Regions from separate parts of the Megamonas funiformis genome, predicted to be linked through region 2. Evidence: riboswitches for the same ligand, from Rfam matches in the RefSeq annotation. Region 2 holds a riboswitch; each other region holds the start of a gene.
The links. Region 2 has a riboswitch for ZMP and ZTP ahead of GXM21_RS12460 (phosphoribosylaminoimidazolecarboxamide formyltransferase). Riboswitches for the same ligand answer to the same signal wherever they lie in the genome.
Positions count from the first base shown of each region.

Region 1 (3,284 bases), 620 kb from region 2:
ATACTAAACTTGTCATAGAAATAGGAATTTGTATATATTGCTGTAAAATCGGTGTCAGATATGTATAAAATACATAACTTCCAGCAGCACCACAAATTACAATAAGCATACCATAATTTATACGCATACTTTTCAATAAAATAAATTGATTACATAAATTTGTTTTTTGTCCACTGCCCACATTTGGTAAATAATGCCACAACATCAATAAAATACATATACTAACTACAGATAATAATATAAAAGTCATTTGCCAACTAAATATTTGACAAATAATCGTACCTATAGGCACACCAAAAACAGAGGCTATACTAAAACCTGCAAAAATCCAACTGATGACTTTTGGTTGATATTGAACAGTCGCTATTTCAGAAGCAAATGTCATCGAAATAGATAATATTGTTCCTGAAATTATCACAGTTATAATTCTGGCTAATACTAAAATATAATAATTACTCGCTAAAGCACATAAAAAATTTCCTAAGATAAAACATATTGCTAATATCAATAATACATAATATCTGTTATAAGCACTAACTGCTGCTGTGATAAACGGTGTGCCTATTGCATAAGCAAAAGCAAAAACTGAAATTAAATTACCCGCCATAGTCAACGAACAATTTATGTCTTTCGCTATATCAGGTAAAATACCCACAATTATAAATTCACTCGTTCCTAAAATGAAACTCAATAAAATTAAACTTAAGACAGCCATAGTATTATATGTTTTTTGTGCCATCAAGATAATCTTCACCTTCTCTAAAATACAAATTTATTTAAACATAAATTATACTTATTCAAAGGAAAAAATCTAGTATTTACAACCATTATTCATCATTTAAACTACAAAAATCACGATTTTGACTATATTGACTATTTATAAATGAAATTAATTTTATTCTTGACATAGATTAAATATTTGTTATAATAAAGCTATCAATTGAATAAGCACTGTGGAACTGACGGATTTTAGTGGAATTAACCACATGAACCGCATTGCTATAGAAAAGTCGACCGTCTGGGCAAAGAAAATTTTTGCCTAGATGGTCTTTTTGTTTTTAGGCATAAGTTTTCTTGTATTTTATAATTTTTTATTTTTACGAAAGGAAGATTATATAATGAAAAACAGATGGCTTATCGCATTATCCGCAATTGGTATTCATATTTGTATTGGTAGTGTTTATGCTTGGAGCGTACTCACTAAGCCAATCATGGCTCAAATGGGCTTTAGTCTTCAAGAAACTACATGGACATTTTCTATTGCAATTTTATTTTTAGGTTTATCCGCTGGTTTTTTAGGAACATTTGTTGAAAAAAATGGCCCTCGTATTAGTGGACTTACTGCCACTGCCTTCTTTGGTATTGGTATGTTTGGTACAGCTTTAGCTCTTCATCTACAAAGCCTTATTTTACTTTACATCTGCTATGGTGTAATCGGTGGTATTGGTCTTGGTATTGGATATATCACTCCTGTTTCCACTCTTGTAAAATATTTCCCTAAAAGACGTGGATTTGCTACAGGTCTTGCTATCATGGGATTTGGTTTTGCAAGTTTAATTGCTGGCCCTATCATGCAAATTCTCGTTAGCAATTTTGGCTTAGTAACTAACTTCGTCATTTTAGGCTGTGCTTATATATTAATCATGGGAGCTTCTTCTTTATATCTCGCTCCTCCACCAAAAGAATTCGTAGAAAAATATTTACCTACAACTGTTAAAACTTCTAATTCTGTGGTTGAAATAAAACAATATAGCGTAGCTGAAGCTACTCGCGATTGGAAATTCTATGCACTTTGGTGGATATTCTTCACTAATATTACTTGTGGTATTGGTCTTTTAGCTGTAGCTTCTCCTATGGCTCAAGAAGTAGTTCATATGAGCCCAATTGCTGCTGCTTCCATGGTTGGCGTTATTGGACTTATCAATGGTTTTGGTCGTATCGCTTGGTCTAGCGTTTCCGATTATATCGGTCGTAGAAATACTTATATTTTATTTTTCTTGATTGAAATTTTTGCTTTCTATGCACTTGCTAATACAACTGAAGCCTTTTTCTTCCAATTATTAGTTTTAATCATTGTTTCTTGCTATGGTGGTGGCTTCTCTTGTATGCCAGCTTATTTAAGCGATTTATTTGGCACAAAACAATTAAGCGCTATTCATGGCAGAATTCTCACAGCTTGGGGCATGGCTGGTATCGCAGGACCACTTTTATTATCCTTTATTCGTGAAACAACTCAAAGTTATGCACTTTGCCTCTATGTATTCGCATTTTTATTTATTATCAGCTTCATCATAGCTATAATATTAAAAATAAAAACAACTAAAAAAGAAAAACTCATTTCAAGCAAAACTATTGCTTAAGAAAAAAACTCACTCTAAATAAAGCCTAGTAGTTAAAATTAAACTAACTACTAGGCTTTATTTATGTGCTAAAATAATATTAACTATCAATATAGTTAAATCTCATTAATAAAAAATATATGTTTTTTATAGAAAGGTTAATTTATTATGTCTGAGCTCTTCCATGAATTTTTATCTACCAATTTTACAATAACACAAGAAATAAAAAAATCATCAAAGAGTAAATTATACGATAAAACGCTTTATGAAGATTTTTCTAAAAAAGTTGATTTAAGCAATGGACTTCCAACAAATAGCACTCTAGATAAAGATAAAAATGGTCCCTATATGATAGATATAAGCTTTTATTCACCTATACTAGATATTATCTATCTTTATAATGATGAATTTCCTGTTTATTAATCATAAATTATCATAAAAACTTTGTAATTCTTTTAAGCTATTTGTTCTTTGTTTTATCGGCAAAGCTTGCCATACTTTTTCTTTATAACTTGCCTTTGATTTATCACCTAAACGTGAATCAATGATAGATACTATGCCTTTATCTGTTTTATTGCGTATTAATCTACCTACACCTTGTTTTAATTTAATAATCATTTCTGGAACCAATACTTCCTCTAAAGGATTTTTACTGCGTTTACATTTTTCATTGATGATTGGTTCTGGCAGTGGGAATGGCAATTTATAAATAATTAAATTCGAAAGTGCTATACCTTCTATGCTTATACCTTCCCAAAAAACTCCTGTTCCTAGTAACACAGAACTTACATCTTGCTTAAATTTATGAATTAATTGTTGTTGTGAAGATATTTCATTTTGTTTAATTAAAGTATAATTTAAATTCAAAGCTTTTAGCCTTGTATATACAGCATTCATATCCGCTTTAGATGTAAACAAAATCAAAGCCTTTCCTTGAGAAATATC
Region 1 covers NZ_CP048627.1:603,475-606,758, reverse strand. The annotation lists gene GXM21_RS02945 (MFS transporter) at 1-739, opposite strand, end outside; ZMP/ZTP riboswitch at 946-1,031, shown strand; gene GXM21_RS02940 (L-lactate MFS transporter) at 1,119-2,360, shown strand; gene GXM21_RS02935 (hypothetical protein) at 2,508-2,762, shown strand; gene GXM21_RS02930 (ATP-dependent DNA helicase) at 2,763-3,284, opposite strand, start outside.
Region 1: another riboswitch for ZMP and ZTP. It lies ahead of GXM21_RS02940 (L-lactate MFS transporter); the one in region 2 lies ahead of GXM21_RS12460 (phosphoribosylaminoimidazolecarboxamide formyltransferase).

Region 2 (3,284 bases):
CAATAGAAGGTGTAGAAAAAACAAAAACTTTAAAATCTGTTCATGGTAGAGCTGCTTATTATAATGAACAATCTATAGGCAAGCAAGATCCTGGAGCTACTGCTGTTATGTATATTTTCCGTGGTATTGCTAAATCATTTTAAAACCTTTTCTTCTAAAAAAAGTCTAGAAATAACTTATATAAGTTATTTCTAGACTTTCTTATTTTTCTTATTATAAAGAAATCACTTCTGCTAAATGTCTTAAATCTTCTGGGTATTCTTTTTTATTAGTGATTGCATCACGTAAATCAATGCAAACAATATTTCCACGTTGCATACCAAAAACAATATTATGAAGTCCAGAAACAGCTGCAAGTGTTGCTTGTTCGCCTAATACACTTGCAAATACACGGTCATTAGCTGTTGGTGAACCACCACGTTGAACTAAACCTAAAACAGTCAAGCGTGTGGAAATTCCTGTTCTAGCTTCTAATTCTTTTACTAACTCTTGCATATTGCCAGTACCTTCAGAAGCCAAAATTACTAAATAAGATTTACCACCATCATGTAATTTTTGTACTTTATTGATAATTTTTTCCTTATCAAATTCTTCTTCTGGTACTATAACCATATTTCCGCCACCAGCAACGGCTGAATATGTAGCAAGCCAACCACATTTATTGCCCATTACTTCAATAATAAATGTACGACGATGTGCTTTTGCAGTATCACGAATTTCGTTGATTGCCTGTAAAATAGTATTTACAGCAGTATCTGTACCAATAGCATAATCTGTTCCCCAAATATCATTTTCAATAGTAGCTGGAATACCAATTACAGAAAATCCTGTTTCACGTTCAAATTCTTCTGCTCCACGTAAGCTACCATCACCACCGATAACAATCAAAGCATCAATATTATGTTTTTTTAGATTTTCATAAGCTAATTGACGACCTTCTTTTGTACGGAAACGCTTACAAAAACTTGTACCCAAGAAAGTACCACCACGCTGAATAATATCGGCTACAGATATAGAAGTTAATTCTTCCATATTATCATCAACTAAGCCTCTATATCCATCATAAACGCCCCATATACGCACGTTATTATTAATCGCAGTTCTCACTACAGCTCTAATAGCCGCATTCATTCCTGGTGCATCTGTACCACTTGTCAATACAGCAATATTTTCTACTGACATAAAAAAACCTCCTCAAAAATTAAAAGCATTTATATATTTTATTCGCTAAATAATAACTAATATCCTTGTAAAAATCCCTAAAAAAACAAAATCTCCAAATATTATTGCTTAGCTTGACAACTCATACTCTAAAATGATAAATTTTAGTTAACAATCTGTGTAACTGACGGAAGTGGAATTAACCACATGAAGCACAGATTTATACAGCCGACCGTCTGGGCAACAAAATCTAATAGTATTATATTTATTTTACAGGAGGAATATCGTAAATGAATTCTATGGAATTAAAATACGGATGTAACCCTAATCAAAAACCTGCTCGCGTTTTTATGAAAGATGGACAAGATTTACCATTCACAGTTTTAAATGGACGTCCAGGTTATATTAATCTTTTAGATGCCTTTAACAGTTGGCAATTAGTTCGTGAATTAAGAGAAGCTACAGGTCTTCCATCTGCTGCATCTTTTAAACATGTAAGCCCTGCTGGTGCAGCTGTTGCTGTTCCTTTATCTGAAACATTGAAAAAAATGTATTTCGTTGAAGGTATCGAACTCACACCTATGGCTACAGCATATATTCGCGCTCGTGGTGCTGACCGCATGTCTTCTTATGGAGATTTTGCTGCACTTTCCGATGAATGTGATGCTGCTACAGCTCGTTTCTTAGCCCGTGAAGTATCCGATGGTGTTATTGCTCCATCTTACAGTGCTGAAGCTTTAGAAATCTTAAAAACAAAACGTAAAGGTAACTATCTTGTAATTCAGATGAACCCTGATTACAAAGCACCTGAACTTGAAACAAAAGAAGTTTTTGGCGTTACTTTTGAACAAAAACGCAATGATATTAAAATCACTGAAGAATTATTCAATAACATTCCTACAAAAAATAAAAATATCACAGATGAAGCAAAACGTGATTTACTTATCGCTTTAATCACATTGAAATACACTCAATCCAATTCCGTATGCTATGCTAAAGACGGACAGGCTATCGGTATCGGTGCTGGTCAGCAATCCCGTGTACATTGCACTCGTCTTGCTGGTAATAAAGCAGATATCTGGCATTTACGTCAAGCACCTCAAGTATTAAACTTACCATTTAAACCAGATGTTCGCCGTCCAGACCGCGATAATGCAATTGATGTATATATCTCTGATGAATATATGGATTTACTCGGTGGCGACGATTGGAAACGCGTATTCACTGAAAAACCTCCAGTATTCACTAAAGAAGAAAAAGATGCTTGGCTCGCTCAAGTAAAAGGCGTAGCTCTTGGCTCTGATGCATTCTTCCCATTCGGCGATAACATTGAACGTGCTCATAAATCTGGCGTAGAATTTGTCGCTCAAAGCGGTGGTTCTATTCGTGATGATAATGTTATTGAAACTTGTGATAAATACAATATGGCAATGGCATTCGTTGGAATTCGTTTATTCCATCATTAATTTCTATAAATAGAATTATAATGAATATTAATCTTTTTTATTCAATATGTATTTTGATTTTAATAAGTATTTTTTGTATATTTTTTCTTAAATTATATAAAAAAACAAACTCATTAAAAATATATTTGATTTTACTTACACTTATTAGTCTAAATTTATATTATTCTAGTCATTCACCAATTACATCTTATCCAGATACATTACCAATAAAAGAAACTATCCACATGACTGATAAAGAAATTGTTTATACTATTGTCAAACAAGAACTATCTTATCATAAAAATAAAAGTCTTTTTGCTAATGGTAAAATCTTTGATTATAAAGATATCTCTGTATATAGTGTACCTAATGAACCAACTATATATTCTGTAGTATTTTCTATTCAGTCAGGTGATGACGATTTTTGGTTGCCTGGTAATGGGACTAAACAAGAAAATAATTGGATTATTAATAAATCAAATTATATGCAACTTATTAAAGAAAAAGATTATTATCGTCTTATTTCTATAGGGACAGGATTATAAAAATGGCACTAACTATGTTAGTGCCATTTTTTTATTTATAATACTTATCTTTATATAAATCTACATTCATTTTATACATATCTGCTCGATAAGATGCTAATGAATATTCAAATGGAATATCATTTTGATTATA
Region 2 covers NZ_CP048627.1:2,506,056-2,509,339, forward strand. The annotation lists gene dhaL (dihydroxyacetone kinase subunit DhaL) at 1-143, shown strand, start outside; gene pfkA (6-phosphofructokinase) at 214-1,182, opposite strand; ZMP/ZTP riboswitch at 1,332-1,410, shown strand; gene GXM21_RS12460 (phosphoribosylaminoimidazolecarboxamide formyltransferase) at 1,452-2,627, shown strand; gene GXM21_RS12465 (hypothetical protein) at 2,852-3,151, shown strand; gene GXM21_RS12470 (GntR family transcriptional regulator) at 3,183-3,284, opposite strand, start outside.

Region 3 (3,284 bases), 620 kb from region 2:
AAAATAGCAGCTTTTTTCCATTTTATTTCTATTTTATGTTTTATCGGTGCTGGAATCTATTTTGATTTATCGTTTATCTATTATATTGGTGTATTAATAGCTATCTTGACATTAATTTATCAACATAGCCTCATCACTCCATATGATTTCAGTCGTTTAACTCAAGTTTATTTCATGCGCAATGGCATTGTTTCTATTGTCATTTTTGTATTTACATTAATCGATATTTTAAGTTAATAAAGAAGGTGTTATTTTTGAGTGCACAAATTTTATCCGGAAAAATATTTGCTAGTGAATTTAAAGAAGAAGCAAAAAAACAAGTTTTAGCTTTAAAAGAACAATATAATATCACTCCTGGTCTTGCTGTAATTATCGTTGGTGAAAATCCAGCTTCTAAAGTTTACGTAAATAATAAACATCGTACTTGCGAAGAAGTTGGTATCTATTCTGAAGTTATAAGCATGCCTGCTGATACAACAAAAGAACAACTCATCGCCAAAATTGATGAATTAAATTACCGCCAAGAAATTCATGGTATTTTAGTTCAATTACCACTTCCAGAAGCTATTACTAAAGAAGAAGCAGATATTTTAAATGCTATTTGCCCATTAAAAGATGTTGATGGCTTCCACCCTGTTAATGTTGGTAAATTGATGATTGGACAAGACGATGGTATGATACCTTGTACTCCATATGGTTGTTTAAAAATGCTTCAATCTGCTAAAATCAATATAGATGGCGCACATGCTGTTATCGTTGGTCGCAGTAATATTGTGGGTAAACCTATGGGACAATTATTACTCGCTCAAAATGCTACAGTTACTATCTGTCATTCACATACTCACAACCTCAAAGAAATTTGTCGTTCTGCTGATATTCTAGTGGCAGCTGTGGGCAGACCTCATTTTATCACTGCTGATATGATAAAACCTGGTGCTACTGTAATTGATGTTGGTATCAACCGCATTGCACCTAAAAAATTAGTTGGTGATGTAGACTTTGATAATGCTGTAGAAGTAGCTGGTGCTATCACACCTGTACCTGGTGGTGTAGGTCTTCTCACTATAGCTATGCTCATGCAAAATACTATCAATGCTGCAAAATTACAACTTGCTAAATAAATTTGCCTTTGTTATAATAAAAGCATAATTTCATAAATAGTATGGAACTGACGGATTTTAGTGGAATTAACCACATGAACCGTACTATTATCAAAAAGTCGACCGTCTGGGCATAATAATATATGCTCAGGCGTTTTTTTTTGCCTAAGCATATGTTTGGCAAAATTTATATTGCCTTTTTCCAAAATATATAATACTATCAAATTAGTTTAATTATTGGAGGTACTAAACCACATGAAAACAGACGTGCAAATTGCTCAAGAAGCTATTATGGAACCTATTGGTAAAATTGCTCAACATCTTGAAATTCCAGAAGATGAACTTGAATTATACGGAAAATATAAAGCTAAAATTTCTTTAAACTATTGGAACACAACTCTCCAACAAAAAGAAAATGGTAAACTTATTCTTGTAACAGCAATTAATCCAACTCCTGCTGGTGAAGGTAAAACAACTACTAGCATTGGTCTTGGCGATGCTCTTCATAAACTCGGCAAAAAAACTGCAATCGCTCTTCGTGAACCTTCCTTAGGTCCATGCTTTGGTATGAAAGGCGGTGCCGCTGGCGGTGGTTATGCTCAAGTAGTGCCAATGGAAGATATCAATCTTCATTTCACTGGCGATTTCCACGCTATAACATCTGCTCACAATTTACTTGCTGCTGTTATCGATAACCATATCCAACAGGGCAATGCTCTTGATTTAGATGTTCGTCGCATCACTTGGAAACGCGTTGTCGATTTAAATGACCGTGCTCTTCGCAATATCATCTGTGGTTTAGGTGGTAAAGCTCATGGCGTACCACGCGAAACTGGTTTTGATATCACTGTTGCATCTGAAATGATGGCTATTTTATGTTTGACTTCTGACCTTGAAGACATGAAAAAACGTCTTGGCAATATCATCATTGGTTACACTAGAAGCGGTCGTCCTGTTCGCGCTGAAGAATTAAATGTAACAGGTGCTTTAACTTTATTATTCAAAGATGCAATTAAACCAAACCTTGTACAAACTCTTGAAGGCACTCCTGCTCTTATCCATGGTGGCCCTTTTGCCAATATCGCTCATGGTTGCAATAGTGTAATGGCTACTAAATACGCTTTAAAAATGGCTGATTATACTGTTACTGAAGCAGGTTTTGGTGCTGACCTTGGTGCTGAAAAATTCCTTGATATCAAATGTCGTTTCACTGGATTTAAACCTGATGCAATAGTAGTTGTTGCTACTATTCGCGCTTTAAAAATGCATGGCGGACTTGCAAAAACTGAACTTGCTACTGAAAATATCGAAGCACTCAAAAAAGGTATGACTAACCTTGCTAAACATATTGAAAACATTCAAAAATTCGGTTTACCAATCGTTGTAGCTATAAATGCTTTCCCTACTGATACAGAAAATGAACTTCAAGAATTAAAAGCTCTTTGCGAATCTATGGGTGCTTCTGTAAGCATTTCCGAAGCTTGGGCAAAAGGTGGCGAAGGTGCTATCGACCTTGCTCAAAAAGTTATTGAAGCAACTGAAAAACCATCTAACTTCCAATACATGTATGACGTAAATGATTCTATCAAAGATAAAATCAATGCAATCGCTACAAAAATCTATGGTGCTGATGGCGTAAACTACACACCTGCTGTAGAAAAAACTATCGCTGAATTTGAAGCTGAAGGTCTTGATAAAATGCCAATCTGCATGGCAAAAACTCAATATTCCTTAAGTGATGACCAATTCAAATTAGGTGCACCAACAGGATTTAAAATCACTGTTCGCGAACTTCGCATTAGTGCAGGCGCAGGCTTTATCGTAGCCTTAACAGGTAATATCTTAACAATGCCTGGTCTTCCTAAAAAACCTGCTGCTGAAAATATGGATATCGATATTAACGGAAAAATTACTGGTTTATTCTAATTTTCTACGTTAATTATTAATTAAAAATCAAAACCCCAAAAGTTTGTTTAAATTAACTTTTGGGGTTTATTTTATCCTCTTTTATTAAATTTAGTCATATTTTTTAACAATCTAAGATTGATAATCATAGCGATAATGGCAAAAATCGCACCACCTAGACCAACAAAAGGCATAGGTGCAAAATTTATGATTATTCCACCACAAGCTGAGCCTAGTGCTATACCTGTATTAAAAGATACAGGATTTAATGCAGAAGCT
Region 3 covers NZ_CP048627.1:607,018-610,301, reverse strand. The annotation lists gene GXM21_RS02960 (4-hydroxybenzoate octaprenyltransferase) at 1-237, shown strand, start outside; gene folD (bifunctional methylenetetrahydrofolate dehydrogenase/methenyltetrahydrofolate cyclohydrolase FolD) at 255-1,121, shown strand; ZMP/ZTP riboswitch at 1,155-1,240, shown strand; gene GXM21_RS02950 (formate--tetrahydrofolate ligase) at 1,356-3,026, shown strand; gene GXM21_RS02945 (MFS transporter) at 3,098-3,284, opposite strand, start outside.
Region 3: another riboswitch for ZMP and ZTP. It lies ahead of GXM21_RS02950 (formate--tetrahydrofolate ligase); the one in region 2 lies ahead of GXM21_RS12460 (phosphoribosylaminoimidazolecarboxamide formyltransferase).